DNA from 4 places in the Bacteroides caecimuris genome. Region 4 is predicted to be linked to each of the others. Evidence: riboswitches for the same ligand, from Rfam matches in the RefSeq annotation. Region 4 holds a riboswitch; each other region holds the start of a gene.
The links. Region 4 has a riboswitch for cobalamin ahead of accC (acetyl-CoA carboxylase biotin carboxylase subunit). Riboswitches for the same ligand answer to the same signal wherever they lie in the genome.
Positions count from the first base shown of each region.

Region 1: it holds a riboswitch for cobalamin, as region 4 does, so the genes downstream of both, A4V03_RS08185 (DUF4465 domain-containing protein) here and accC (acetyl-CoA carboxylase biotin carboxylase subunit) in region 4, are expected to answer to the same signal.
Region 2: it holds a riboswitch for cobalamin, as region 4 does, so the genes downstream of both, A4V03_RS11760 (TonB-dependent receptor plug domain-containing protein) here and accC (acetyl-CoA carboxylase biotin carboxylase subunit) in region 4, are expected to answer to the same signal.
Region 3: it holds a riboswitch for cobalamin, as region 4 does, so the genes downstream of both, A4V03_RS14015 (TonB-dependent receptor plug domain-containing protein) here and accC (acetyl-CoA carboxylase biotin carboxylase subunit) in region 4, are expected to answer to the same signal.

Region 1 is NZ_CP015401.2:1,910,184-1,917,554, reverse strand. It holds gene A4V03_RS08190 (PKD-like domain-containing protein) at 1-582, opposite strand, end outside; gene A4V03_RS08185 (DUF4465 domain-containing protein) at 584-1,552, opposite strand; cobalamin riboswitch at 1,710-1,901, opposite strand; partial or broken gene A4V03_RS08180 (hypothetical protein) at 2,417-2,898, shown strand; gene A4V03_RS08175 (hypothetical protein) at 3,325-3,792, shown strand; gene A4V03_RS08170 (hypothetical protein) at 3,789-4,043, shown strand; gene A4V03_RS08165 (hypothetical protein) at 4,058-4,432, shown strand; gene A4V03_RS08160 (zincin-like metallopeptidase domain-containing protein) at 4,485-6,173, opposite strand; gene A4V03_RS08155 (hypothetical protein) at 6,179-6,787, opposite strand; gene A4V03_RS08150 (glucosaminidase domain-containing protein) at 7,060-7,371, opposite strand, start outside.
Region 2 is NZ_CP015401.2:2,704,893-2,712,263, reverse strand. It holds gene A4V03_RS11760 (TonB-dependent receptor plug domain-containing protein) at 1-1,716, opposite strand, end outside; cobalamin riboswitch at 1,900-2,101, opposite strand; gene A4V03_RS11755 (DUF5106 domain-containing protein) at 2,190-3,134, opposite strand; gene A4V03_RS11750 (hypothetical protein) at 3,293-4,486, shown strand; gene A4V03_RS11745 (DUF3805 domain-containing protein) at 4,539-5,345, shown strand; gene abc-f (ribosomal protection-like ABC-F family protein) at 5,373-7,241, shown strand.
Region 3 is NZ_CP015401.2:3,222,095-3,229,465, reverse strand. It holds gene A4V03_RS14035 (tellurite resistance TerB family protein) at 1-23, shown strand, start outside; gene A4V03_RS14030 (ABC transporter ATP-binding protein) at 135-902, opposite strand; gene A4V03_RS14025 (FecCD family ABC transporter permease) at 899-1,915, opposite strand; gene A4V03_RS14020 (ABC transporter substrate-binding protein) at 1,912-3,045, opposite strand; cobalamin riboswitch at 3,172-3,384, shown strand; gene A4V03_RS14015 (TonB-dependent receptor plug domain-containing protein) at 3,597-5,603, shown strand; gene A4V03_RS14010 (YncE family protein) at 5,600-6,760, shown strand; partial or broken gene A4V03_RS14005 (PKD-like domain-containing protein) at 6,786-7,371, shown strand, end outside.
Region 4 is NZ_CP015401.2:3,047,436-3,054,806, reverse strand. It holds gene A4V03_RS13310 (O-acetylhomoserine aminocarboxypropyltransferase/cysteine synthase family protein) at 1-343, opposite strand, end outside; gene A4V03_RS13305 (N-acetylmuramoyl-L-alanine amidase family protein) at 474-1,568, shown strand; gene A4V03_RS13300 (acyl-CoA carboxylase subunit beta) at 1,941-3,476, opposite strand; gene A4V03_RS13295 (acyl-CoA carboxylase biotin carboxyl carrier protein subunit) at 3,497-4,006, opposite strand; gene accC (acetyl-CoA carboxylase biotin carboxylase subunit) at 4,030-5,544, opposite strand; cobalamin riboswitch at 5,677-5,880, opposite strand; partial or broken gene A4V03_RS13285 (nicotinate phosphoribosyltransferase) at 6,209-6,547, opposite strand; gene hdhA (7alpha-hydroxysteroid dehydrogenase) at 6,708-7,371, opposite strand, start outside.

The sequences.
Region 1 (7,371 bases), 1.1 Mb from region 4:
AGTCCACAAATAAGTAGCTCCTTCTGCATTTTGAATGTCGGGTGTAAGGATATACTCGCGTCCTGCGACAACTTTAAGCCCTATAGAGGGGGTTACCAATGAAATAACGGGCGGAGCCAATTCATTGACATCCACACGAATTTCTTCCTCTGTGCTGGCATCCCTCGTATCCACACGCAGGGTAACGTAATACGAACCGCATTCGTTGAAAATGTATTTCAATTGAGGCTCGTCGGAAATGATACGACCGTTGCATTTCCATGAATAAACGGCGTAATCGACATTCTGATAGGTCGGCTCAATAACGACCTCTTTTCCTATCTTTACAACGTAGATTCCGTCCTCGCTATCCAACTCAATGACAGGAGGCAATATCACGTCCTGCGATATTTCTTCGTCTTTGTTGCATGCAAATAGAAATATCGTCAAGGAGAATAAAAGCAAATACTTCTTCATTATATTTATAATTTTAATGCTGAAATTCCCTTGAAGAAAGTATTTGATTACAATCTCCATTGGGATATAATAAAAAGGGGCAAATACTTTGCACTTGCCGTTAAAAAGCATTTGCCCCAAATTCATGTTATTCGTTTACGGTTACATCAATATCGTCTATAGCAACGTAAGCAGGAGTGTTCAATCCGTATGCGCTTGAATCGCTTCCTTCGAAATTGATAGCTACAGTACATACGCTGTCACCTAAACCGCTTAAATCCACTTGATTCCATCCGGTACGGATTTTATTGGTCAAACCTGATTCTGCATCTTTACTGGAATCGAAGTTTGCCAAATAGTATTCTACTTCCTTACCTGTAGGTTTACCCGTCGCATCCAACGCAACAAATACCACCTTAAACCATCCTTTTTGTGCCGACAAAGAGCCTTGTGTAAACGAGTTGCCATCCTTCATGACTAAGTAGGTATAAGTCGTATTACAAACCCATACGCTGTTGAATTTACCATATTTCGGTGTACCCTTGACAGGAGTGTTTGTGGTAACGACTCTGTAGCCGGTTGCATCGGTCAGGTAAATCTTCGCACATTTGTCATAGGTTGCTTGTGAATCATTGTATGAATCGCTATAACCGAAAGCTACAGCAAAATTTTTACCGCTATGACCGCCGTTGGGCCAGTACACGCTACATTGGTTTTGATAATCCCCCTGTGTCAGATTATGGAAATTAGAGATGGCAAAACCACCATTCCAAAATTCATATTCCCAAGGCTGTCCGCTTACCCATTCTTGTTCCAAATAGTTAATCGGGAACTGAATGTACGTACCGGTTTGCCCGATTTGAGTGATGTAGCCGGTCGTTACCTGCTTGCCGTTGGCCGTGGCAGAATAGAGATTGTTTCCATACTGGTCAGAAGCCATTACGCTGGAAGGTACGTTATCAAAATCGATAAGCGCATTGGTAGAACTTATCGCGCGGGTTTGAATCGCACTCTCCTCATACGGAGCAAGGAAGTCATCGTCGGATGAACATCCCGTGAACACTGCGGCGGCCATTGCTACAACAGCCATTGCCAAGAATCTAAAATTCTTTTTCATAACTTAATTATTAAAAGTTAAACAAAAAGTTTAAACACACATTCGTTTTTATTGCGACAGATTTGCAACGAATGAGAAATCGGTTATCAAAAAGAATATAGGTGCCTGTGGACGAGCCTCTGTTCATTTTAATCTAATGCCAATTATCCCGTGGTCACTAAATCTATCTCATCAAGCAGGTCTTCTGGCTCATCCCGCTTATCGCGCCTTCCCAGCTTTCACCAGTGGCAAAGAGTGCGATAAACTTTAATAGGACTTACAGCTGCGAGTACAGCTCCGGATTTTCACCGGGATTCCCTTTTAATTCCGTTCGACGCTTCGATTGGAAACTTGACTGGTGCAAAGTTAATGGTTATTTTTTAATCTTGTTTCTTTTTCTGTGATTTTTATTTCAAGAAAGGATTATTTTATGGCGCGAATTGTATTTTCATGTTAATCAAGCATTTATAACAACCACGAATAGTCTTTTCCCCTTATGAATAATAGCGTTTCTCAATTATGGTCTCTTTTCATCTCACGTCGGCAATTCTCTTCGGAGAGATTTTATATGCAAAGGTACAGCGTGCGTCTGGTCGTCAAGTATCGCTTTCACTAACGGTTCCCGGATATTCTTCACGGCAGCCTTCCACAAATCGAAGATTGACTTTCACTCCCCACCTCGTTGCAGGGCATAGTCGGACGAGCCTGACTGTGCTCTTACATTGGGCGGTTGGGTATTCCGTTTCATCCCGTACACTGTTTACTTGCCTTATCCGTCCTTTTCCCGCTGTCAGTCCTGCATAAAAATCATTCCCCGACGAGAAGCCAAAAGAGTTTCAAGAAAAGGAAAAAAAGAAAATATTTGACAATCTAAAATTTACAATTATGCACAGCAGGATTTTTCAAATTTCAACGGAGCCGATAGACAAAGAAAACTATCTGAATGAGGACACACTCCAGCAAGGAGACGGGAGCTTCTATGACTATTGTTCAGAAATAGACGAGGAAGACCGTAAAGAGGATATTGCCAATTTGGTCAATCATGCCTTGCCCAAAGGAATGTTCGAGCTTATATCCGATGACACCATGCGCTATAATGGTGGAATAGAGCAATGGAAAGAGGAGTATGTCGCCAATATCAAAAAAAGAGCGAATGCTCTTACGGCAGATAATATGTTGGAATGGGGTTCGACCTATTATCTCAAACAGGCAGTGGAAAATCCGTTGGATGTCGCCTATCATTTCTATTTGGATGGCGATGGCTGCAGTCTTTTGCCGAACAGTCCTTTACGTTTATGGAGTTTGTTTGTAGGCTTGAACCGGGAACGATACTCTACATCGGAGGAGTTGTTGATTACCACTTCTGATGTTTGTCCGAAACATTGGCAACCACCCGCCTCAAAAGTGGGTGGTTGCTCTCTTTTTTGCACAGGCTCCCCGGTTACTTTTATAAATATGCTCTGCAGAGCTTCCGCCACCGGTTTCACAGCCGGTATATTCCTGTTTTAAGGGTATAATCCCTTCACAGCCCCGACATACGCCGCAGGTCTGTTTTCGTGTGCAAAGGTACGGTGGACGAACATTGCCCAAGTACCGCTATCGCTACCTGAAATAAAATTTGACGACAACTTTCCGTAATCGGAGATGACGGTATTTCATAAAATTTCGTTGCAGGTTCCTTGCTCATCGTTCTTGCATCCCCCCGTTTGTGACGCACATGAAAACAACCCCTTTGGGCGAAGTCAAAAGGCTTCAAGAAAAGGGAAATAAAAAAAACAATAAATCAAAAGACAATGAGCAAGTACGATTTCATCAAGCAAGGCAACCTCCTTTTTTGGCACACTGCCGATAATGATATAGAATGTCGAATTATCTCAACTCCCGAAAAAGTGGATAGTGACAGCATCATCTTAATCTCAACAAGCTCTTCCGAGACAGAGGTTTTGGCATCGGAGTTATTACCTATTGGCTCATCAAGAAGCCACAAAGAGGAGTTTATGCGCTGGAAGAAAGAGCGTGAAGCCGAGGGCATGGAGTTTTTCAGCCGGTTGTCCGAAGTCATGGAAACAGACAGTGATTTGGCTGTAGGCGATATGGTGGCGTTTACAAACGACTACGGGGTGGTATTTGGCCCCAAAGAAGTATTAGCTTTCAGAAAACCTTGGAATGGCTATAGATGCGTATATATCGACAGTGATGCTTATTGGTTTCCAGACCGTCCCGAACAACTCACCATACTCAGCAAAGGAGGTACAGAATGACAACAAACGACATACTCAAACGACTTTGCGGCAATATTGCCGCAGGTCGTTTCAACTGGCGAAAATACTGCACGCCGCAATCTTACTTCGGTTGGGAGATTTGCGTTACCCCTCTGCATTGCTCTTACGGACAGATAGGCTACACCGTTCATTTCCCTTATACCAATATACCGGAAGTGGAATACGATTGGGAAATGGGCAAACTGACCATTGACGGCGAGAAATGGAAAAGTTATTTGCGGAACGAATAATAATAAATATCAATATGGCACAGAATTTTTATACCAAATGGCAGGACGCTATACTTGCAGATGCAGGAGACTATGTTTCAAAAGAGTACCGCAGTTTCCAGACAGCATTGGTGCGTGAGATTTCCAAATATGCCGCAGCCGTTGGTGCAAAGGTGGCTTCCAATTCAAAAGGGCATTATGACACCTCCTGCTTCATTGAGCGCAACGGCAAGTTCGTTTACATCAGCCACTCTTCCGGTCTGTCACGAATGGGCAGCGGCGTAAGAATTGAACTCGATTCGTTTCTGATACGGACAGCTCAAAATGGAAAGGACTACCGAGGGGGATGTAACCAGTATTGCGACATAGCAAATTTACAGTCTATGATAGACGGTTTGTTGGGGAAATAAACTGCAAAAAAGATGCGGAGCCAACCAGTTCCGCATCTTTTTCTTTCCATCCTTACCGGCGCATACCGCTGCCGTATTCTGCCTCTTGTAGTTCTGCCCGATACTCTTCCAGCTCGTTCAGCTTCTCGTTCACGGCTTGCAGATTGGCATCCAGCCCGACATTGTGGTCGTAAGGGAAACGATGCTGCGCGACCAGCCCGGCATTGGTGGGTTGCCCGACATCAAGCGTATCGGATTCCTTGTTATATTCGACATATAGCACTTCACCGTTCGGCATCTCGAAGGCCGGAATCTTTTGATACGCCAAAGCGGAGAACTGTTCCGCCGCCATCTCCCTGGCAACCCCTTTTATTGTATCTCCGGCGATATCGACACCGTAACGCCGGATATGGTCTCGGATTTCCTGCTCCGTGAATTTCAACATCACCTCGTAGGTTCCCCCGACACTCCCGTTGTACACGACAGCGAAATTCTCATCCTCGGCAATAAGGCTGTCACCCTTGTTGTTCGTGGCCGATAAATAAGTATGCTGTTCGTTGATGCCATTGCCGTCGTAATACTCCTTGGCAAGCGTCAGCAATCCCTCGTAATCGCCTTTCTCCCGAAGTTCGTCAAGCTGCCTCGTGTCATCCGAAAATTGGAGATACGCAACAGAAGAATAAAATGTATTCTCCTTTGCTGCCGCTCCGTTTTCCTGCTTCTCGCCGACATTTTGTTCCAGTTCTTGCGCTATCTTATCCACCTTCTGGGTAATCATCGAGGTTGCCCTTTTCACGTCCAGAAGCGTTGTCTTGATGAACTGTGGCGATTCCTTCAGCTCATCAAGCCAACCTTTAAGATACGCGCAACTGTCCTCCTTGATATGCTTGGTCATGCCGTAACGCTGTGCGACCAGTGCGCTGCCTAACTCTGCCACCAGTTCCTCACGGGCATATTCAGGAGAACCGAAAGTAGTCGGCTTGAACCTGTCAAGTACGTTTTCCGCTCCGGTGGAGTGCGTCATCTCGTGGAACAGTGTCCCGTAGAACGATTCTCCCGATTTGAACTGCTCCTTTTCGGGTACGATGATTTCGTTCTTCGTGATGGAATAGTAGGCGTCATTCTGATATTTCGGCGTAATCGGACAAATCCACAGGTTATCCCTTATCATCGTATCGACTGGGGCAAAACTGAAATGCTCGCCCTCCTCGATTGCCGGACGCGAATTTTCTCGCTCCAGTTTTTGCCACAGCTCCGGTCTCGCTTCCTGCAAGTTAGTTTGCGCGACATTGAAGACCCGGAACACCTGCATCTTCGGATAGACATTGTATTGTTCCTTTTCGTCATCGGAGAGTTTCTTGTAATCGTCATACTTGATTTTCTCCTTAGTCTCCTTATGGATACAAGTGAACGTGGTGAGCATGACCGGAAAGGATTTTTCACCACGAAGCACGGAGACACGCGGCAGTTCCTCTCCATCCTTTCCGGGCTTATTGAGCTTCTGAACACAATCGAACGTGCAGAAACGGGGAATCTTGTACCCTTCTTTCTCGCAGTGCAAAAGCAGCATAAAAGCATTCATCCCGTTGTACTCGCGCCCGTGAAGGTTGCGGGGCCACTGTAGCGTACCCTCCGTAAACCAAGGCTTTTTCCAGTCCTTTTGAATGCCCTCGATTTTCTCGATCATCATTTCGGCGAACAGGTCAAGAGCCTTGTCCTCGCTGTTCGGTCCGTCGGCATTCTTCTTTCTGTAACCGGCCATAACCCTTATTGATTATAGTTAGACGAATCCGCCACATATTGCGTCAGTTCCTCCATCTTGCAGGAAAGGTTGATTTTCCCGTTGTGTGCCGACAGGTTCATTTCACCTTTGGCATCCACCTTTACACCCGGCTGCAACCACGCTTCGCGCTCCTTACCGAAACAGAAGAAGCGCACCCACTGGTACTCGAAGCCGTCATCGACCTTCTCTGCGCTAAACGCCGAGAACACCGTATAAGGCTGGTCTTTCTTATCCCTTTTTTCCTCGATGTTCTGGCCGACCTTACCACGAAACACCAGCTCGCCCTTGACGCAATCCGCATCATCCGTAGCGGCATTGCAGATTTCATCGGCGAACAGGTTGAAATATAGCTTGTCGCCCCGGCGTTTGAGATACATCGTACCCCTCACTTCTACACGGGAGCCGTTCCGATAACCGGCGGCTTCCTCCTGACAGCCCTCCTTGCGGACATCCACCTCGATAGTGTGCCCGCCACCCGTCGCCGGAATCTGTACCCGGAGCGGAAACACCAGAAATTCTTTCTCTTCTTTATTCTTGCGAACCGACGCATCGCGGCCGATAACGCCGCATACCGTAACATTACATTTAATCATCTGTTTTTTGTCTTTAATGATACATGGATCATCCGGACAAGTGATACATGGGTTGATTGATGTTGAACTGTTGTAGAGTGCGGTCAGTCGGGTGCGCGTATCATCGCCCAGACCATCCATCCGGCGATGGCTAATTGCACGCCCACGACAACGAGCGTCCCGATCCATCCCAACAGCAGGTAGCAGAACCGGAGGTGCAACGCAAGGAGGGAAACTCCCGCCAGACACTTGCATAGCTGTATCATCACGCATTTTATCATATCGCCATGCCTTTATCTTCGCAGGTTTTCCGTTTGTCCCTGTTGCCGGGTCATCCCCTGCTCAAAATTCTGTGAGGCCGCTTCCGACAGGATAACCGTATTCAGCATACCGGTTACACGCATCTGTTTGGCCTCTTCCGTGAGTGTACCGTTGTTCAACGTGGCAGACAACCGGTTCAGCTCGGAAGCGGTCAGCTCCCGCGAGACATGCAGTTCCCCGTTGTCCGCTTTCAGAATGGCCTTGCCGTTCTCGCCGATAGTCAGGTCGCAGTTCTTCATATTCGGCAACAACGGCTTCAGGTCGATGGTACGAAGATCCATCGC
Region 2 (7,371 bases), 340 kb from region 4:
CGTGTTCGGATCGGGCGAGGTGACATCTAACGCTCGTTGGTATGTGTAGTTACCCGAGAGGTTGATGCGTATTTTATCCCAAGGTTGGAGGGACAGGCTTCCTGTGGCATCAATGCCTTTGATATCAACTTCACCCAGATTCTTCATACTCCATACGGCAAGGTTCTTGGTAGGGTAGGCGATGATTTTATCTGTCACCTTGTTATAATAAGCGTCAATGGTTGCTGACAGATAGGGTAGGAACGGGCATACATTTTTATTGTATGTCAGTCCGATGTTGTATTGTTTTGCCTTTTCCGGCTTTAGCTGGGTGTTGCCTACTTCTTCGTAATATAAGTCGTTGAAACTTGCCAGACGGAAAATGTCTTTATAGAAGAAGCGGACACGGAATTCTTCATGCCGGAAAGGTTTGAAAGCGGCACTTACATAAGGGGTTAGCTTACGGTGATTGCCGGCACTACCGCCTTTTTTCACATCTTCATTGATAACGGTTGCCAATGCGGATGCGGAGATTGTTAACCAGTCATTTACGTATTTTCCGGCGAATGCTGTTAGCCATGAGTAACGCGTGGGGTGTACAAAGTTGGCGAGATCGGCGTTCATGGTGTTGATGCTTCCGTCTGTGGAAAGTGAGAAAGAGAGGTTGCTCAACAGTCTGTATAATACAGAAGCGGAAAGATAATATTCCTGCTGGTAATAGCTGTTTTCCGTTTTCTTAAAAGAGTTCTTGGTATCGGGGTCCAGATAACGTTGATAGCTCCAATTCCACTTGGCAGAGGTTTGGAACACCCATTGCTGGCTGAATTCTTTCTTGTATTGACTTTGTATGAATGTATTTTTATCCCACAAGTGTTGTGTGGAATGGTCGTTATAGAAGGTTGTAGCTTTGGGTAGTCCCCGGGAGGACTGAAAGTAGTAGCCTTTCAATCGCCATTGTTCTTTATCGGAGAAGTTGCCGTAAAGTCCGGCTTCGGCACGGAATGTCTGTACGTCTGTATTCTTTCGTTTTTCACGTGAGGACAGGTCTTCTGCCGCATTTCCATAATGTAATGTGTACGGATAATGTCCGTCGGAGGACATCCATTCGCCATTGGCTGACATGCTCCATGTTTTATTGAATTGTTGTTCCAGTAGCAGGGAGGGATTGATTAATCCCCAGGAGCCGGTTTTGAAAGCTCCGGCTATGTTGGTCTTTTTGCCTTTGGTGAATAGCGGCGTGAGTGTCTGTATATTCAATATGCCTGCTGACGCGAAGAAGCGGGCAGGTTGGAAGATGTTATCGCTTTGTCCGTTGTTTAGAGAAAGGCGGTCTACGTTGTCGAGCGAGAAACGCCCGATATCTATTTGTCCGGTTTGGCAGTCGGTTAGGGTGATTCCGTCATAGCCGATGGCGGTATGTTGGGCTCCCAGGCTTCGTATGGATACTGTTTTCAGTCCGCCGATACCTCCGTAATCTTTTACGGTCACTCCGGCAAAGTGTTTCACCGCGTCGGAAACTTGCAGGGCGTGCAGGTTTTTCAGGGCATCTTTGGAGAAGACTTGCAGGGGAGCGGTTGAGCGTATTTCGCGGGTCTGGTAGATATCTGATACTGTTATTTCGGGAATAGAATATGTATGTGTCGTATCTACCTTTTGCTGTTGTGCAAAAAGTGATATAGATAAGAGTTGGCAGCTAAATACTGCAAAGATCACTTTATTAAATGTTCTTTTTTTCATTTATTTCTTTTTCAGTCTGTTGTTGGTTAAAAGTGTCCGGGCGAAATCCCTTCGACCGGACACGCATAAATAAACTTGGCAGAGTTTATCCGTTTTAACACACTTTCTCTGAATCAGAGTGATGAATGAAATGATAGACGACTTGTCCGGTTCATTAGACTCAACGCTTTTTCCTCGAAAGCAGTGAAACTTATTTGCATGGCAGGTCTTCTGACTTGTTCCTGTTACAAACGCCTTCCCGGATTGGTTTCCAGTGGCAATGAGTGAATTGCTTGTAACTTGGTATGGAACTTACAGCAGCGGGACTGTTCAGGACTTGCACCTGATTCCCTTTTAATTGCTTCCCCCGCATGGGAGTCGCAAACCAATGCGCGGCAAAGATAGGGAGTTTATTTGTTTTTTCCAAAGGGATGTTCTTTTTCTTTCGTCTTGATACGAAAGAGAAAGAACCAAAAAGAAAGGATCAAGGCTGCTTATTGTTCGCTTTTTATTAACAGGTATTCTTCAACGGCTTGTGTGGTGGCGTCTTTTAGGAGTACAGTCTTTTCCTTGTTGAGAAGGTAGAGGGTGGGGATTGCCTTCAAGTCATATAGTTGTTGCTCTTTGATGGCGAATTTCTTGTCGTATCCGTTGATCCATTCTTGGGGGAATTCATTTAGGTGTTTTCTCCATTCGTCCAGCTCTTCGTCGGGATAGATGGAGAGGACTGTAAGTCTCTTTTGCTCCAGAAGTTGATTGATGATAGGGGCATTTCTCAGGGCGTCTATCGTTTCTGTACAGGCATGACAGCCGGGGTTGTTAATGAATAGGAGGATGTACTCTGCTTGCAGTTGGTAGAGGGAACCTTGTGCGCCGGAGGCTAATGTGTAGTTGAAGTTCAGGGCTTTGGTGCCGATACGGTTTTTCTGGGCTAATTCCCGGCGGGCTTTGGGACGTACTTTCTCTATTTCTTCTAACAGAGGGGAATCCAACATGGCGTCTAATACGGGAATGTAGAATTCTTCGTTACGCATGGGGGAGTTAGGGTCATATAGATATTTATCTGCCAGGTCGGTGATGTAGGTGAATACTTTTTTGTCTACGTTTGTTCGCTCGATTGTTTTCCGCATGGCTTCTTGTGCGGTTTCCAAAGGGACGTGGTTTAGTATGTCGCAATAGTCTGCCCAGGCTTGTTCGGTCACTTCGGGGTGGTGGATGTAATTGGTGTCGGCGAAATTGACGTTATCCCAATAGTGTTTTACTAGAAAATCTGCTCGTTGTTCGGGAGCTGTCATCATTGCGGGGATGGCAGGCAGGGTGATGGATTTAATAGTGTCCTGTATGGTTTCGTTTGTACTTTGGCTGGAGGCATTCCCGTTTTTGCATGAGCACAACAAGAGGAAGCATAAAACGGGAATAATATTTATGTTCATTTTCATAATTTGTTTTTTTACTTTGAAAGCAAAGGTAATTTCCTTTTTCCTTTATACAAAATAATCCTTTCTTTTTCTACCTTTCTTTAGGAAAAAACGCTCGCTATTTGTTATCTTTGTTAGCGAGATATAATAGAAATGTTTGACTATAGAAACTACAAATAATGATAAAAATTGACTTAAAACGGCATCGGAAGGAAATAATAGGATCGGTTGTGGTACTGTTAATTCTGCTTGGCAGTATGTCTGTGTTTAAATATACTTCATTCAATTCCGGTTTTGAGATTGTAGACGATCTGGGAGGGAATATATTTCCTTCGGCGATTCTGTCTGTTGCCACCACCGATGCACAAGTGATTGTTCCGTCGGATTCAACGTGTTTGGGGAATCCGAAGTCGTGTATTGCCGTTCGGCTGAAATCGAAGACAGCTTATAGTCGTGTGCGGATTGAAGTAGCCGAAACGCCTTTTTTCTCCCGCTCGGTGTCGGAATTTGTATTAAACAAGCCTAGGACGGAATATACGATTTATCCTGATATTATCTGGAATTACGAGGCACTGAAAAATGAGGTGCAGGCAGAGCCGGTAAGCGTAGCTATCACAGTGGAGATGAACGGAAAAGATTTGGGACAACGGGTACGTACTTTTTCAGTGCGTAGTATCAATGAGTGTCTGTTGGGATATGTGGCTAACGGGACTAAATTTCATGATACCGGTATTTTCTTTGCGGCTTATGTCAATGAAGAGAATCCGATGATCGATCAGTTGCTTCGCGAGGCATTGGATACTCGGATTGTTAATCGTTTTCTCGGTTATCAGAGTAAGGCTAAAGGGGCAGTAGACAAGCAGGTATATGCCCTTTGGAATATATTGCAGAAACGTAAATTCCGTTATAGTTCTGTTTCCAATACCAGCCTTTCGAGCAATGTTGTTTTCTCGCAGCGCGTCCGTACGTTTGATGATGCACTGGAATCTTCACAGGTTAATTGTGTGGATGGGAGTGTGTTGTTTGCGTCGTTGCTTCGCGCCATTAATATTGATCCTATCCTGGTACGTACACCGGGGCACATGTTTGTAGGATACTATACGGATAATTCGCACACGGATAAAAACTTCCTGGAGACAACAATGATTGGTGATGTCGATCTGGATGATTTTTTCCCGGATGAACAATTGGACTCTACAATGGTAGGCAAATCGCAGAATGAGATGTCGTTACTGACTTTCGAGAAATCGAAACAATATGCTAATAAGAAGTATAAGGAGAACGAAGAAGGAATCCATTCCGGAAAGTTGAATTATATGTTTTTGGAGATTTCTAAAGAAGTGAGGAGGAAAATACAGCCGATAGGTAAATGATATTCGTTTTTAATTCGTATTTTTGCCCAAGTAATCATTTTAATATAAAAGGATGCAAGGCAAGAAATTTATCTCTCCCGGAGCATGGTTTTCTATGAACTATCCATCAGACTGGAATGAGTTTGAAGATGGCGAAGGCTCTTTTCTTTTCTATAATCCCGATGTATGGACGGGAAATTTTCGTATATCCGCATTTAAAGGAAAAGCCGGTTATGGTAAAGACGTCATCCGGCAGGAACTGAAAGAGAACGATTCGGCTTCGTTGGTGAAAGTCGGCACATGGGAATGTGCGTATAGCAAGGAAATGTTTCAGGAAGAGGGAACTTATTATACTTCCCATTTGTGGATTACAGGAGCTGACGATATTGCTTTCGAATGTTCCTTCACCGTACCTAAAGGTGGAGTTGTGAAGGAGGCGGAAGATGTAATCGCTACTTTGGAGGTACGCAAAGAAGGACAGAAGTATCCTGCTGAATTGATCCCGGTCCGTCTTTCTGAAATCTATTTGATTAATGAAGCGTACGAATGGGTAGTATCTACCATGAAGCAGGAATTGAAAAAAGATTTTCAGGGAATAGAAGAAGATCTGGAGAAACTTCAGCAAGTGATTAATAGCGGTAAGATTGGCTCGAGAAAGAAAGAAGAATGGTTGGCAATCGGCATCACAGTCTGTATAATTTTGACGAATGAAGTGGAAGGTATGGAATGGAAAACGTTGATTGACGGTAACCGGGAAGCTCCTGTGTTACAATATAAAGACCGCACCATCGATCCGATGAAACTAGCATGGAGCAAAGTAAGGGCTGGAGAACCTTGCGATGTCATTGAAGAGTATAAATCCGTGATTATTAATCACTAACTACTAACCGACTAATTACTAAATTACGTGGCTGTACCTTATTTACAGATAGATAACTTGACCAAGTCCTTCGGTGACTTGGTTCTTTTTGAAAATATATCTTTTGGCATTGCTGAAGGCCAGCGTGTAGGATTGATAGCGAAGAACGGCAGCGGAAAAACTACCTTATTGAATATAATCGCCGGAAAAGAAGGTTATGATAGCGGTAACATTGTTTTCCGTCGTGACCTTCGGGTGGATTATCTGGAACAAGATCCACAGTATCCCGAAGAGCTGACTGTGCTCGAAGCCTGTTTCCATCACGGTAACAGTACCGTGGAACTGATAAAGGAGTATGAACGTTGCATGGAGACTGAAGGTCATCCGGGACTGGAAGACCTCTTGGCGCGTATGGACCAGGAGAAGGCTTGGGAATACGAACAGAAAGCCAAGCAAATTCTTTCGCAACTCAAAATTCGTAACTTCGACCAAAAAGTGAAGCAACTGTCCGGTGGACAGTTGAAGCGTGTCGCCCTTGCCAACGCCTTGATTGCCGAACCGGAACTCCTGATTCTTGATGAGCCCACCAACCACCTCGATCTTGATATGACCGAATGGCTCGAAGACTACCTGCGCCGTACCAACCTCAGCTTGCTGATGGTGACTCACGACCGTTATTTCCTTGATCGTGTTTGTTCGGAGATTATCGAAATAGACAATCAACAAATCTATCAATATAAAGGTAACTATAGTTATTATCTTGAGAAACGTCAGGAACGTATCGAAGCTAAAAGTGTAGAAATAGAGCGTGCCAACAACCTTTACCGTACGGAACTCGACTGGATGCGCCGGATGCCGCAGGCACGCGGGCATAAAGCCCGTTACCGGGAAGAGGCTTTTTATGAATTGGAAAAGGTGGCAAAGCAACGTTTCAACAATGATAATGTGAAGCTGGAGGTGAAAGCATCCTATATCGGTAGTAAGATATTCGAAGCCGACCACTTGTACAAGAGTTTTGGCGATCTGAAAATCCTGGAAGACTTCTCTTATATCTTCTCCCGCTATGAGAAGATGGGAATCGTAGGAAACAACGGAACAGGTAAATCTACTTTTATCAAGATATTAATGGGGCAGGTTGCGCCCGATAGTGGAACGGTGGATATTGGTGAAACTGTTCGTTTTGGCTATTACTCGCAGGATGGCCTTCAGTTTGATGAACAAATGAAGGTTATTGATGTAGTGCAGGATATTGCCGAGGTAATTGAACTGGGTAATGGGAAGAAACTGACTGCTTCGCAATTCTTGCAGCATTTTCTGTTTACTCCCGAAACGCAACATAGCTATGTGTATAAGTTGAGCGGGGGTGAGCGTTGTCGTCTTTACCTGTGTACCATCCTGATGCGTAATCCAAATTTTCTGGTGCTTGACGAACCTACCAACGACCTCGATATTATTACTTTGAACGTTCTTGAAGAATATCTTCAAAATTTCAAAGGCTGTGTGATTGTCGTTTCCCACGACCGTTATTTTATGGATAAGGTAGTAGATCACCTGATGGTATTCAATGGACAGGGAGATATTCGCGACTTTCCCGGAAACTATAGCGACTATCGTGACTGGAAAGACGCGAAAGCTCAAAAGGAGAAAGAAGCTGAAAAGCCGCAGGAAGAAAAGACTGCCCGTGTCCGCCTGAATGACAAACGCAAGATGAGTTTCAAGGAAAAGCGAGAGTTTGAGCAATTGGAAAAGGAGATAGCAGAATTAGAAACAGAAAAAGCACAGATTGAAGAACTCTTATGTAGTGGTACCCTTTCTGTTGACGAATTGACAGAGAAATCGAAACGTTTGCCTGAAGTCAATGACCTGATTGATGAGAAAACAATGCGATGGCTGGAACTTAGTGAAATAGAAGGCTGAACCGTGCCGCTATATTGGCACGCTTGTGCCTGTATAGTGGCATCGCAGTGCCTATATAGTGGCACAGTTATGCCAATTCGTTGGCACAAACATAGTTCGGTATATTGCTGTGGCAACCTGATAATGATAA
Region 3 (7,371 bases), 170 kb from region 4:
TGATAATCAAGAATAAAGCATAGTTTTATTCCTGAGAATATAGAAGGATTGATAATTGTATTCCTTTTGAATGAAAATCCCTTGCTGCGGTATGTGGCAAGGGATTTTCTTTAAAATAATTTATAAGAAGTATTTTAGGAGAATATTTGTTTGATTCTTATTTTGATAGTCTTGGCATCAAATGTCACCATTTCATTTTGAAATAGTCTTTCTATATGTCCGCTCGTAATCATCTCATTTGTGGGGAGACTATACAATTGTGGGTTGTCAATCAGCATGATCGTGTCGCAGAGAGACAGGGCGATGTCTAGGTCGTGTGTAGAAAACAGGATACATTTTCCTTCCGTTTGTGTGAGTCTTTTCAGTAGCAGACAGAGTTCGTAGCGATTAGGTAAATCTAGAAAAGCAGTAGGCTCATCAAGAAGAATGATAGGCGTATCTTGTGCAAGTGCGCGTGCTATCATGATGCGTTGGCATTCTCCGTCGGACATCTTATCCATTGTCTTTTCTGCATAACCGGACATTCCTACCAGCTGCATGGCAGTAACCACTCTTTTCTCATCTTCCGCCTGTAACTGTCCGATCCAGTTGGTATAAGGAGCACGTCCCAATGCGACTACATCTTTGCAACGCAGGTTGGCGATGCGTACTTTGTCGGTGGTTACAAAACTAATCTTCCGGGCTAATTTCTCCGGCTTCAGTGAAGCGATGTTTTTCCCATGCAAGATGATTTCTCCGTTTTTAGGTGTTTCCAGTCCCATAATGGCACGGAGAAGCGTGCTTTTTCCTGTACCATTTCGTCCGAGCAGTGCAACAAGCTGCCCGCCCGTGATATGGGTGGAAACTTTCTCCAGCAATATACGTTGTTCGTATCCTAATGTCAGATCTTTCAGTTGAATCATTTGAATATACGCAAGTTTTTACCTATTACCCATAAAATAACCGGAACCCCCAATAGCGCAGTGATGCAATTCACCGGCAACAGAAACTTCTTGGCTATGATGTCACAAATCAACATCCCGATCAACCCTGTCAGCATCGTACCCGGCATCAATATCCGGTGATCGGCGTTGTCAAACAGAATCCGTGTGATATGTGGGATAGCCAGCCCGATGAATCCTACCGGACCGCAAAAGGCTGTGACCGTTCCTGTCAGTAACGCTGTAGATATAAAAATAAGCGTTCTTGAACGCTTGATGTTCATTCCCATAGTGCGTGCATAATTTTCACCAAGCAACAACAGATTCAGTGATTTGATACAGGCGATGGATAGCAGCAACCCTATGCATATTACTGGTATCATAATCGTTAATTGCCCTGTCGTGATGTGACTAAGCGAGCCCAAAGACCAGAGTGTGAACATTTTCAGTTGTTCTGCAGAACTTAGGTATTGTAATATCTGGATGATAGCTCCTGCCACGTAACCTATCATGACTCCCATAATCAGTACACCTAATATATTCTTTACTTTGCGACTGATGATGGCTACTCCCAGTAGTATGGCGGAAGTCCCTATCCACCCCGAACCTACAATACCGATTGATTGCAGAAAGGGAAAATCTGTCCAACCGAGAAGCGGGGCGCCTAGTATAAACAATGCTACTCCAAGACCTGCCCCGGAGCTTACTCCCAACAGGTAAGGATCTGCCAGCGGATTCTGGAAAACTGTCTGCATTTGCAGACCGCTTACTGAAAGCGCTACACCTATCAATGCAGCCACTATGACACGGGTAAAGCGGATGGAGAGAATTATATTGCGGGTGGTTTCGTCACATTCCCCCCCGGTGAGTACTGTCCATATCTTTGATATAGGGATGAAAGTATCTCCCGTTGCCATATCTACTAATAGTAATAAAATGGCAACTATTCCTAATGCGATGAATAATAGAGTGGTGTGTCTGCGGGATTGTTTCATTCCAGGTGTCTATAATAATAAGGTGAATCGGAAACGAGCTCCGGATGGAAAATATGAATCAGATCACGCAACACTACATCGGGACGGACAACTGCCGATTCCCAATAATCGTTTCCGCCTGTCGGTGTCAACCGTAAGTTATTATTATAAACAGTCTTTTCGTTCACGGCTTTAGCATCTGCGAATTTGGGGTTCACAGCTTTCAGCTCATCAAGCGTAGTCGCCGAACCGACATTAATCCAGTAATCGGCTTTTTGTATCAGGCCATAGGCCGTTTCCAGTCCGATAGGGGTTGAACTGTTGGAATTGTTTTCTTTATAAATATACTCTGCACCTGCGTCTGCAACCAACTGTGCCATGTAGCTTTGGGTAGAAGGCATTACCCAACTATCGTTCCACGGAGTGTTGAACATTACGGTAGGGCGCTGGCTGACGGAATCTGTGAGGGCTTTCAGTGCATGATAACGTTGGGGGATTTCCCGGAATATTTCTATTCCCTTTTCCCGTTTGTCTGTCAGTTCGGAAAGAACAATCATCCATTCAGCTTTGCCGAGCGGTGATTCTTCCAAGTATTCTCCCATATATAGATAAGGTATGGAAAGTTCTTTTAACTTGTCCGTTACAGCGGTTTGGGCGTCACCTATGCCATAAAGCAAAACTACGTCGGGTTTTAATCCAATCAACAGTTCGTAGTTCATTTCAGGACCCATATCCTTGATTGAATCTTTGTGGGCAAGGATGTAGGGATTGGCGATATAATCGATACCCGAAACTCCGACGATCCGGCTAATTTCTCCCAATGCGTCAAGCATGGCAATGTAGGAAGAAGACATACATACAATCTGTTTGGCTCCGGCAGGGATAACGGGACCATTGAATCCGGCAGGCGCTTGCTCGCCGTTGCGTGCAACAAAATAGGACATTGTTACATCGTTGGCGCCTTGCCACGGGTTGGTAATCTGTATAAGTGTGCTGGCGGTGTTCTCGGTACCTAGAATTTTAAATCCCGAAGCGTATTCAGGGGTATATACATCTTGGTTGAATGCTTCCAGAGATGTCTTATTACGGGTAATACAGCTTGCCCAAAGGAGCAGGCAAAGTAACGTGATAGTCAGCGCGGGAGATTTCACTTTTATAAGATGTTTAATTAGAAAAAATAATAGTGGATCCTTTCGAACGGCAAAGATAGGACTTAATTATTAGTTTGTTTTTATTTTAGTTGAATTTTTCTTCCGATTTGTATCTATTTGTGTATCTTTGCCCCCAGAAATTTTGGTGTCACTTTTCCGATTCTACGGAACGAGTGGTGAAAAGGGAATCAGGTGTAAATCCTGAACAGACCCGCTGCTGTAAGCTCCGCCAAAAGTTTTTCCTACAATACTCAGATCCACTGTTCCGCTTTGGAGGAATGGGAAGGGCGTTAGGAAAATGGAGTAAGTCAGAAGACCTGCCAAAGTTGAATTCTTGAAACTTTCCGGGATTAGAGTTTGAAGAGTGCGGTTTTTTATTCAAAATACATCTTTGATTGGTGATGTGAAGTTTCAGGAAGGAGGAATATCCCCTTTTTGAGTGTCCCTATTATGCGGGGAGAAGCACGTGTATATGTTTGAGTGTATGGAAAATTGCATCCTCGCTGTAACCCTATGAAAGTTTATTATTTTAATTAATAAACAGGAGGATTATGTTCGGGCGGATTTATTTTAGGGTATTGTGGATAGGATGCTTTCTGAGTATGACTTTATTGTTGTCAGCACAAAGCAAACTGGACAGCTTGCATCATCTTAATGAAGTAGTGGTTACTGCCAGAATTAACAAGGAGGTAATTCCGGTGCAATTTTTATCAGGGGATAAGTTGGAGAAACTGGCGGCGCATTCGGTAGCGGACGCTATACGTTATTTTTCCGGAGTACAAATAAAGGATTATGGTGGAATAGGAGGACTGAAGACCGTTAATATCCGAAGTATGGGAACGAATCATGTAGGAGTGTTTTATGACGGCATTGAACTGGGTAATGCGCAGAATGGAGTGGTTGATTTGGGACGTTTCTCTTTGGATAATATGGAAGCTGTCACTTTATATAATGGTCAGAAAAGTGCCATTTTCCAATCAGCGAAAGATTTTGGTTCTGCAGGTTCTATTTATCTACAGTCAAGAATACCTGTTTTTCAGGAGAATAGGGCTTATCATGTGAAAGCGACTTTTAAGACGGGTTCTTTCGGAGTTGTCAATCCCTCTTTGCTTTGGGAACAGAAACTGAGTGAGAATGTGAGTACGTCACTTAGTACTGAATATATGTATACAACCGGAAAGTATAAATTTACTTATGCGGTGGATGGAGGATATGATACAACGGCAGTACGCCGTAATGGGGATGTCAATGCGCTGCGTGCTGAGGGCGGCTTATATGGCAAGATAAAAAGTGGTTATTGGCGTACGAAAGCTTATTTTTATAATTCAGAACGTGGATATCCCGGTGCTGTTGTGCGGAATCGTTTCTCACATGAGGATCGCCAATGGGATACAAATTTCTTTTTCCAGTCTTCTTTCAAAAAAGATTTTGGTGATGTGTACAGTCTGTTGTTGAATGCCAAATACGCATATGATTATCTGCATTATCTGGCGGATCCCCAAAAGGAGGAGGCTACCATGTATGTAAATAATACATATCGCCAACAGGAAGTTTACTTGTCAATGGCTAACAGGGTTACTCTTTTTCCTTTTTGGGATATAAATATTTCAGCAGACTACCAATGGAATAAACTGAACGCTAATTTGACTGATTTCCCTTATCCCCGAAGAAATACGGCGTTGGTAGCGGCAGCTACCTCTTTGCATCTTGAGCGCTTTAAGTTGCAGGCCAGTGTCTTGGGAACTTTTGTAAATGAGAACGTAGCTTCAGATACTACTTCGGCTGGGAATAAGATGGAATTTACTCCTACCGTTATCACTTCTTATAAACCTTTCAAGAATATTGATTTAAATCTGCGTGCTTTTTACAAACGGATATTTCGTATGCCGACTTTGAACGATTTGTATTATACATTTATAGGGAATATAAAGCTGAAACCTGAGTATACTAATCAGTATAACGTAGGATTCACTTATCAGAAATTATCTTCCGGAACCTGGCTGCAAGCACTGAATGTGCAATTGGATGCGTATTATAATGAGGTGGAAAATAAAATAATAGCTACTCCTACCAATAATTTCTTTCGTTGGACAATGATTAATATGGGACTTGTTAAAATAAAAGGAGTGGATGTCGTTTTGCAAGGACTTTGGAAGTTTGGTAACGATTGGGTATTTGACAGTCGGTTATCATATACGTATCAGAAAGCGCAGGATTTTACTGATAAATCGGATAAAGATACGTATGGGGGGCAAATATCGTATATCCCTTGGCATAGTGGATCGGCTATATTAAATGCGGGATATAAATCATGGGAATTGAATTATAGCTTTGTATATACGGGAGAGCGCTATGATGTTTCGGCCAATACTCCGGAGAATTATCGTCTCCCTTGGTATACAAGTGATTTTTCTTTGGCTAAGAAATTCAGTTGGAGAAAGTATGATTTCAAATTGACCTTGGAAGTAAATAATATTTTTAATCAACAATATGAGGTGGTGAGGTCTTATCCGATGCCCGGAACTAACTTTAAATTCATTTTAAACTTAACGATATGATTGTGAATAATATTCTTTCGCGTGCCTTGCTTGGTATATTAACAGGTTGTTGTTTGCTGGCTTGTCGGGACGAGCTTCCGGTTCTACCTTCTGACGAAATAGACGTTGGCAAGGGAGCTTTAGGGAGCGTCAGCATTAAAGGAATGTATCTTCTCAATGAAGGAAATATGGGAAGTAATAAGTGTACACTTGATTTTTATGACAGTACTACCGGTAAGTATCATCGTAATATTTATGCCGAGCGAAATCCGTCCGTAGTGAAAGAACTGGGGGATGTTGGAAATGATTTGCAGATTTATGGAGATAAGCTGTATGCTGTAATCAATTGCTCGAATTTTATAGAGGTGATGGATGTGGAAACGGCACAGCATCTGGGGCAAATAAATGTGATAAATTGCCGGTATATCACTTTTAATGACGGAAAGGCTTATGTAAGTTCTTATGCAGGTCCTGTCGGAATAGATCCCAATGCGCGTCCGGGAAAAGTGGTTGAGGTGGATACGACAAGTTTGGCTGTAACCCGTGAAGTGGTAGTCGGCTATCAACCGGAAGAAATGGTAATAAAGGACGGGAAACTTTATGTTGCCAATTCCGGCGGTTATCGTTTCCCGGATTATGACCGGACGGTATCGGTGATTGACTTGAAGACCTTTCAAGTTATTAAAACAATTGATGTAGCTATAAATCTTCACCGTATGAAGTTGGATAGATACGGACGTATATATGTGAGTTCGAGAGGAGATTATTATGGAACGGGATCGGATGTTTTTATTATAGATACTCAGACAGATCGTGTGACAGGAAATTTGGGAGTTGCTGCCAGTGAAATGTGCTTGAGTGGAGATTCGATTTATATGACAAGTGTAGAATGGAGCTATGTGACGGAAAGTAATACTATTACTTACGCTCTCTATGACGTGAAACAAAATAAAATAGTATCCCGCAATTTTATTACTGATGGGACTGAAACTGAAATAACAATTCCGTATGGAATAGCTGTAAATCCCGAGACCAAAGAAATATTTGTAACGGATGCGAAAAGTTATGTTGTACCCGGGTATCTTTACTGTTTCAGTCCTGAAGGAAAGAAAAGATGGAAAGTCAGGGCGGGGGATATACCGGCTCATTTTGCTTTTACAACGAAAACATTTCAATAACTAATAATAACTAATAATGAATAAAATGGATAGGAAAGTTTTAAGACTGGCATTTGTCATTGCGGTTTCTTTGTTTGTAGGAACTGTATTCACGGGATGTAATGATGGAGAAGATGCTTACCTACTGAAAAAGGAAGACATCCATGTGTCGCAACCGGAGGGTGGCTTTGCGGTTGTTGTTGATCAACTGTTGAAGGTACGGGTTGAAAGTGAGTCGGATGAAGGGATTTCTTATTTATGGCTGCTGGACGGCAGTGAAATTGCCCGGACAAAGGATTTGGAGTATATGTTTGAAGAGGTAGGAGAATATGAACTGATTTTGCGTGCGTCACAAGGTGAGAATCATTATGATTATCTCTTTACGGTCACAGTAACTTTTGATAATATCGAACCGGACCTTGAAGGAGCGACGGCTTATATCACTAAGGTTTTTGATTTTGTTCCGGCTGTGGGACAATTTACTAATGCATTGCCGGAATATGAAGAGGGAGATACTCAAGAGGTTATGAATGAAAAAGTATTAGCTGCTATCGGTAATAATGAAAGGGGGATGATTTCGTTGGGAGGATTTGGAGGATATGTCGTAGTAGGTTTTGACCATACAATAACTA
Region 4 (7,371 bases):
TGAACGTACCTCCATAAATAGCGGAAGAACAAACGAAGTGATCTCCTGCCTGACAGATATTAAAAATGGCATAGAAGTTGGCAGCCTGACCGCTGGAAGTCAGCATAGCGGCTACACCACCTTCAAGAGCGGCGATTTTGGCGGCAACAGCGTCATTCGTTGGATTTTGCAGGCGGGTATAAAAATAACCACTGTCTTCCAGATCGAATAGGCGGGCCATTTGCTCGCTGGTATCATATTTGAAAGTTGTACTTTGATAGATGGGCAATATGCGTGGTTCGCCTTTTTTAGGCGTCCATCCAGCCTGTACACACAGGGTTTCCGGTTTGAATTGTTTTGCCATAATGTTATCGGGTTTTAATGTTTTATTTCAAAAAATGTTTTAATGCTGCAAAAGTAGGGAAAATAATTGTATTTTTGCCCTGTTTATGAGTGAAATGATAACTCTTGCGAAGGAGATAGTTAATGTAGTTATGAAAAATAAACTCTATATTCTTTTATTCTTAGTTTTTCTTTTTTCGGGCACAACTCTTTGGGCGCAGCAGAAGGCAACTCCGAAGGCGGGGGAGGGCATTTCTTCTTTTCTGTTGAGGCACAACCGTTCTCCGAAGAAGTATTACGACGATTTTATAGAGTTGAATAAGCAGAAGCTGGGAAAGAATAATGTGCTTAAAGTAGGCATGACTTATGTTATTCCTCCGGTAAAGAAATCGACAACTGCTTCTGCCAAGACTACTTCTGCCAAAAACACGGGGGCCAGGAACACAGCTTCCGAAAGTGCCGGGATAAAGCAACCATCTTCAAAAGCTAAATCGACAAAAATAGGTACCACCATCAATGAGCCTTTGTTTGGAAAGCAACTGGCTAATGTGAAAGTCACTTCCAACCGTCTTGCCGGTGCTTGTTTCTATGTGGTCAGCGGGCATGGAGGCCCCGATCCGGGAGCTATTGGAAAAGTGGGTAGATACGAACTGCATGAAGATGAATACGCTTATGATATTGCGCTCCGTCTGGCACGCAACCTGATGCAGGAAGGAGCCGAAGTGCATATCATCATTCAAGATGCCAAAGATGGTATTCGTGATGATTCGTATCTGTCGAACAGTAAGCGTGAGACTTGTATGGGGGATGCAATTCCTTTAAATCAAGTGCAACGCCTTCAGCAACGTTGTGATAAAATAAACGCCCTTTACCGGAAAGACCGTAAGAATCACTCTTATTGCCGGGCGATTTTTATTCATGTCGATAGCCGTAGTAAGGGAAAACAAACGGATGTATTTTTCTATTATTCGAATAAAAAAGGAGACAGCAAACGATTGGCGAATAATATGAAAGATACGTTTGAGTCAAAATATGGTAAGCATCAGCCTAACCGGGGCTTTTCCGGCACAGTGAGCGGGCGCAACTTATACGTGCTTTCCCATACCACTCCCGCTTCCGTTTTTGTGGAGTTGGGCAATATCCAGAATGCGTTCGATCAGCGTCGGTTGGTGATGAACTCCAATCGTCAGGCACTCGCAAAATGGTTGATGGAAGGCTTTCTGAAAGATTACAAGGAGAAGAAATAACATTTTTGTTTCTCTTTTCGTGAACAAAATAAGAATCTGAATGTTTTATATATGCAAATCGCCTGATGGCTACTTGTAGGTATGCGAATATATATAGGCTAGTGAATATGCCTCCCCGGCATAACAGGAAGATTGCATAGTAGTTTTGTCGTGTTTTATTTTGTGTTTGTGTTGTGACGGTGCTGCGATGTGAATCGGGGTACCGTTTTTTTGTGCATATAAAAAGATTTACTCATAAAAAGCGAGGCTGTCTAAAAAAAGTCAGTAACTCTAACTCCCTTCCTTCCTGAAGGAGGAGAATGAGGATAGAACCGACTTTTTAGACAGCCTCGTCTTTATGGGAGGGTGCTTTATGCACACCTTATCTAGTTGTTATAAAGGTATATTACCGTGCTTCTTGGGTGGGTTTGTTTGCATCTTGTTTTCTGTCATTTCCAACGCCTGGATCAGACGTTTGCGAGTCTGTCTCGGATAAATGATTTCGTCAATATATCCCAGCTCGGCAGCCTGATACGGAGTAGCAAACTTTTCTTTGTAGGCTTCCAGTTCCTTAGCCTTTGTTGCTTCGTCAGCTTTGCGGAACAGGATATTGATGGCGCCGTCTGCACCCATCACAGCAATTTCTGCGCTGGGGTAAGCGAAGTTCACGTCAGCTCCGGTCTGCTTGGAGTTCATTACGATATAAGCGCCGCCGTAAGCTTTGCGGGTAATAACAGTTAGTTTGGGAACAGTAGCTTCTGCGAACGCATAAACTATTTTTGCACCGTGGCGGATGATACCGTTGTTTTCCTGCGTATATCCCGGAAGGAATCCCGGAACATCTTCGAATGTAATCAACGGAATATTGAAACAGTCGCAGAAACGGATAAAACGACTTGCTTTGTCGCTGGCGTCGATGTCAAGAACACCGGCAAGATAAGCCGGCTGATTGGCTACGATACCTACCGAACGACCTGCCATACGGGCAAATCCGATGATGATATTCTTTGCAAAGTTCGGCATGACTTCGAAGAAATAACCGTTGTCTACCACGCGTTCGATAATGTCTTTCATATCATACGGTACGTTCGGATCTGCCGGAACGATTGTATCCAACGAAGCGTCTTCGCGGTTGTTTTCGTCAGAGCAAGGTTGTTTTCTAGCTTCATCCATATTATTCTGCGGTAAGAAAGACAACAGTTCGCGGATGCTCATCAACAGTTCTTCTTCGGAGTTGCACATAAAATGCGTCACACCGCTCTTGCTGCTATGCGTCATTGCGCCACCCAGTTCTTCTTTGCTTACTTCTTCATGAATTACGGTTTTTACTACATCCGGACCAGTCACGAACATGTGGCTTTGTTCTTTCACCATAAAGATGAAATCGGTAAGGGCAGGAGAGTAGCAAGCGCCTCCGGCACAAGGACCCAGGATAGCCGAAATCTGTGGAATCACACCGCTGGCCATTGTGTTCTGATAGAAAATATCCGCATAACCGGAAAGGCTTTCGATACCTTCCTGAATACGTGCGCCGCCCGAATCATTCAAAGCGATAATCGGGGCACCGTTCTTCAACGCAAGTTGTTGTACTTTCACAATCTTTTTGGCATTGGAAGCAGACAGTGAACCGCCATATACGGTAAAGTCATAAGCATAAACAAATACCTGGCGACCGTCTACCTTTCCGTAACCTGAAACGATACCGTCTCCCGGAATTTTGTTTTTATCCATGCCATAGTTCGTACAACGGTGAACCATCAATTTATCCAGTTCAACGAAAGTACCTTTGTCAAGCAACATATCAATACGCTCGCGAGCAGTCATTTTACCGCTTTCGTGTTGTTTCTCTATTTTATCGACGCCTCCACCAAGAGAAGCGATGCGGTCACGTTCCTCGAACGTGGCGTATGCTTTATTCATTTCTTCCATAATGCAATCCGTTCTTAATATTATGCAATCGGTTCTAATGTTATTAACGTCTGGTCGCCGGTTATGTTATCACCTTCCTGAACCAGAATTTCTTTAATACGACAATCTGAAGTCACTTTGTAGTTGCTTTGCATCTTCATGGCTTCAATAACGATAGCGGTGTCTCCCGTCTTCATTTCCTGGCCGACTGCAACAGGTATTTTCACTACTTTGCCCGGCATCGGAGAAGTGATACAGTCATTCTGTTCTTCTTCCCCTTTCTTGCGCATACGCAGATATTTTGCCTGACTGTCCACGATTTCTACATTGAAACTGCTATAATGCGTATTCACTTTATAGCTTTTTCCGTTATCACGGCGAATCAGCTGTGCGTTCGAACTGCGTCCGTCCATCAAGATGTTGCAAGTGCCGTTTTCTGCCATCACTACGTCTGCTTCAAACGTTTTTCCATCAATGGTGAGCACTACCTTGTTATCTTCCTTGCTGACCAGTTCTATTTCGGCCACACGGTTTCCTATATGAATTTCCATAATTGAATTCTCTTTGTTAAAATTTAGATTCTCAACACACCCTTATGCAAACCGAACTCTTTCCACTTGCTGATAGGGCGGTTGTCGGCAGCCATACCGCTGTTGTTCTCTTCGAGATTCATCAAATAGTCTATATAAGCAGCGATCAGGGCAATATTTTCGGAATATTCGCTGGTGCGCGTAATCCGTTGTTGCAGAAACTCGCTGTTCTTGGCGATGAATCCTGTGTCATAATGACCTTCTACAAAATCGGGAGTATCCATGATGGCACGCAGATAACTGATGTTGTTTTTCACTCCGGTCAATTTATATTCATGAAGAACACGACGCATCCGCTCAATCGCATATTCGCGATTGGTAGCCCACACAATCAGTTTACCGATCATCGGGTCATAGTAGATCGGAATTTCATATCCTTCGTATACATAACTGTCAATACGCACACCGATACTGTTCGGCTCTGTAATCTGTTTGATGATACCCGGACTTGGCATGAAATTCATTTCAGTGTCTTCGGCGCAGATACGACATTCGATAGCATGTCCGCGTTGCTGGATATCTTCTTGTTTCAGTTGAAGCACTTGACCGTCGGCAACTTTAATTTGCTCTTTCACCAAATCTACTCCAATCACTTCTTCCGTAATCGGATGTTCCACCTGCAAGCGGGTGTTCATCTCAAGGAAATAATAGTTGCGGTGTTTGTCAACAAGGAATTCGATAGTACCCGCACCGATGTAGTTCACAGCTTTGGCTGCTGCTACCGCTTTTTCACCCATATCTTTTCGCAGTTCGGGAGTGACGAAAACCGAAGGAGTCTCTTCCACTATTTTTTGGTTACGGCGTTGCACGGAACATTCGCGTTCGCACAGGTGAATGACGTTTCCATGCTTGTCACCAAGAATCTGGAACTCGATGTGATGAGGTTCTTCAACAAACTTCTCCAGATAAACCGTGTCGTCGCCAAAGGAAGACAATGATTCGCTCTTGGCAGTGGTATATGCTTCTTCCACTTCTTCGGCACTATGGATGAGGCGCATACCTTTTCCACCACCGCCCATAGATGCCTTCAGCATCACCGGATAGCCTATTCTATTGCAAAGCTCTATGGCTTCTTCCACGCTTTTCAGGTTGTCTTGTGTGCCAGGAACTACGGGTACTCCCGCCTCAATCATTTTGATACGGGCGGCAATTTTATCTCCCATTGCTTCCATTGTTTCCGGATTGGGACCGATAAAGATGATTCCTTCTTCCTGACATCGATGGGCGAAGGTAGCATTCTCGGACAAGAAGCCGTAACCCGGATGAATGGCGTCTGCATGAGCTGCTTTTGCCACTTCGATGATCTTTTCTATATTCAGATAACTCTCTTTGGATGCTGCCGGCCCTACGCAATAAGCTTCGTCTGCATAAAGTACGTGTTTCGCGGTGCGGTCTGCTTCGGAGAAGATAGCGATACTCGTTATCTCCATTTCCCGGCAGGAACGCATCACCCTTACGGCAATTTCACCGCGATTGGCTACTAAGATTTTTTTTATCATACTTTTTTCAATTAAGTACATATTTATTAATGTCTTCCCGTCTAATGGACATACTCCACCCGACGAAAAACAGTATTTTTTTGATTTGGGGCTTAACAAGTGATACTCTTTCTCCTAATCCACGAGGAGAGGGGCGTCTTACACAAAATGGCAGGTCTTCTGACTGACTCTTGTCTTATTTGCCTTCCCGAATAACATCAGTGGCGTTAAATTAGTTCAATTATAAGACATTAAACAGAGTTTCACAGCAGCGGGACTGTCCGGGATTTACACCCGGTTCCCTATTAATCATCGTCCGTTGGATACGGATTCTGAACCATTTTGGGCGGCAAAGATAAATAATTATTGAATAGGATGTTCCTTTTTTGCACGAAAGTTTCGATTTTGTGCAATGCTTGTTCTTAGTCCGGAAGATAAAGTGATAGGAGCGAAGTATGATGCAGAGAAGTCTTTTGCTAAACCATCTTTCTCCTGATATGGTTAGGTTGATAGTTATTCGGTAGGACATATATGAAGGAAAAGCAGAAAGTATTTTCTATCGAGGTACTTCTGCTTTTCTTTTTATAGCCTTTCTGTTGTCTTGATTATTGATTCTTGTTCAACTTCAACTCATACAGGCAAGCCTGTACTTCTTCAAGACTGCCGGTATGTTTTCCTTCATCATATAAAGCAAGTCAGCCACTTCGATGTGGAGATGACAGGCTTCATCCAGATGAATATCAATCTTATTCGGGTCGAAACGAAAAGAAGACAACCACTCTCAGTAGACTCTCGGGAGGAATCTGCAATTCTTCGTCATGTATTCCAACTCCTCTTCCGTGAAGCTCAACTGACTAAAATTCTTGATCTCTGTCTTGAGTGTTTCCAGAAAAGCTTCGGTATATTTTGTTTCATTCCGGTCATTGAAACTAAAAGTACCTATTGCATAGGGGAACAGTTTGATATAAGCATACGAGGTGGTAAACTTATAGAGATCTGTATCTAGTAGTGTTTTAACAATCATGACGTTCTTTTTTTTATCTTCTATATTTCCATCCTTTTATATCTTTGTTATTAGTTGGGTACAAAGATAGGTATCAGTAACACACAGGAAAAGAATTTATTTTTTGTAATGGTTGCTAATAAAGATATATTCTTTTTACTAGTTATACGTCATCTGATCTTTATGATAGTGCAACTGTCGGATTATGAGCAGTCAGGCCGCCATCCACGACGATTGTTTGTCCGGTGATGTACCTTGCATCGTTCGAAGCCAGAAAAGCGATGGTGGCTGCGACGTCTTCCGGTTCTCCTAAATAAGGAGTGGCACATTGGCCGAGGAAGATGTTGCGTACATCTTCATGCAGGTTATTCAATGCCGCGGGGGTAAGTACCAATCCCGGGGCTACTGCGTTGCAACGGATATTTTTCTTTCCCATTTGGGTAGCGATGTATTTCGTCAGATTAATGACGCCCGCTTTGCTGGCACCATATAATGTACCGTTAGCATCAGCCGTAAGTCCACTTATGGAAGCTACGTTGACAATGTTTCCGCCGCCATTGGCAGTCATGATAGGAATGACCTGTTGAGAAAGGTACATGGTGCAGCAGAGGTTCAGGTGGAATGCCTCGTCAAAGTAATTGATATCCAGCTTCTCGATATTAAGGTCACGTTTGGGATCGGTTCCTCCTACATTATTAATTAATATATCTATTCGTTGATATTCATTCATAGAAAAATCAATCAGCTCTTTGCAACTCTGGAGTTCGGTGGCGGAGAAATAGACATGACGCACATCGGCCCCTGCATGAGTAAGTTCGTTGGCAAGCTGTTCTGCCTTTTTTTCA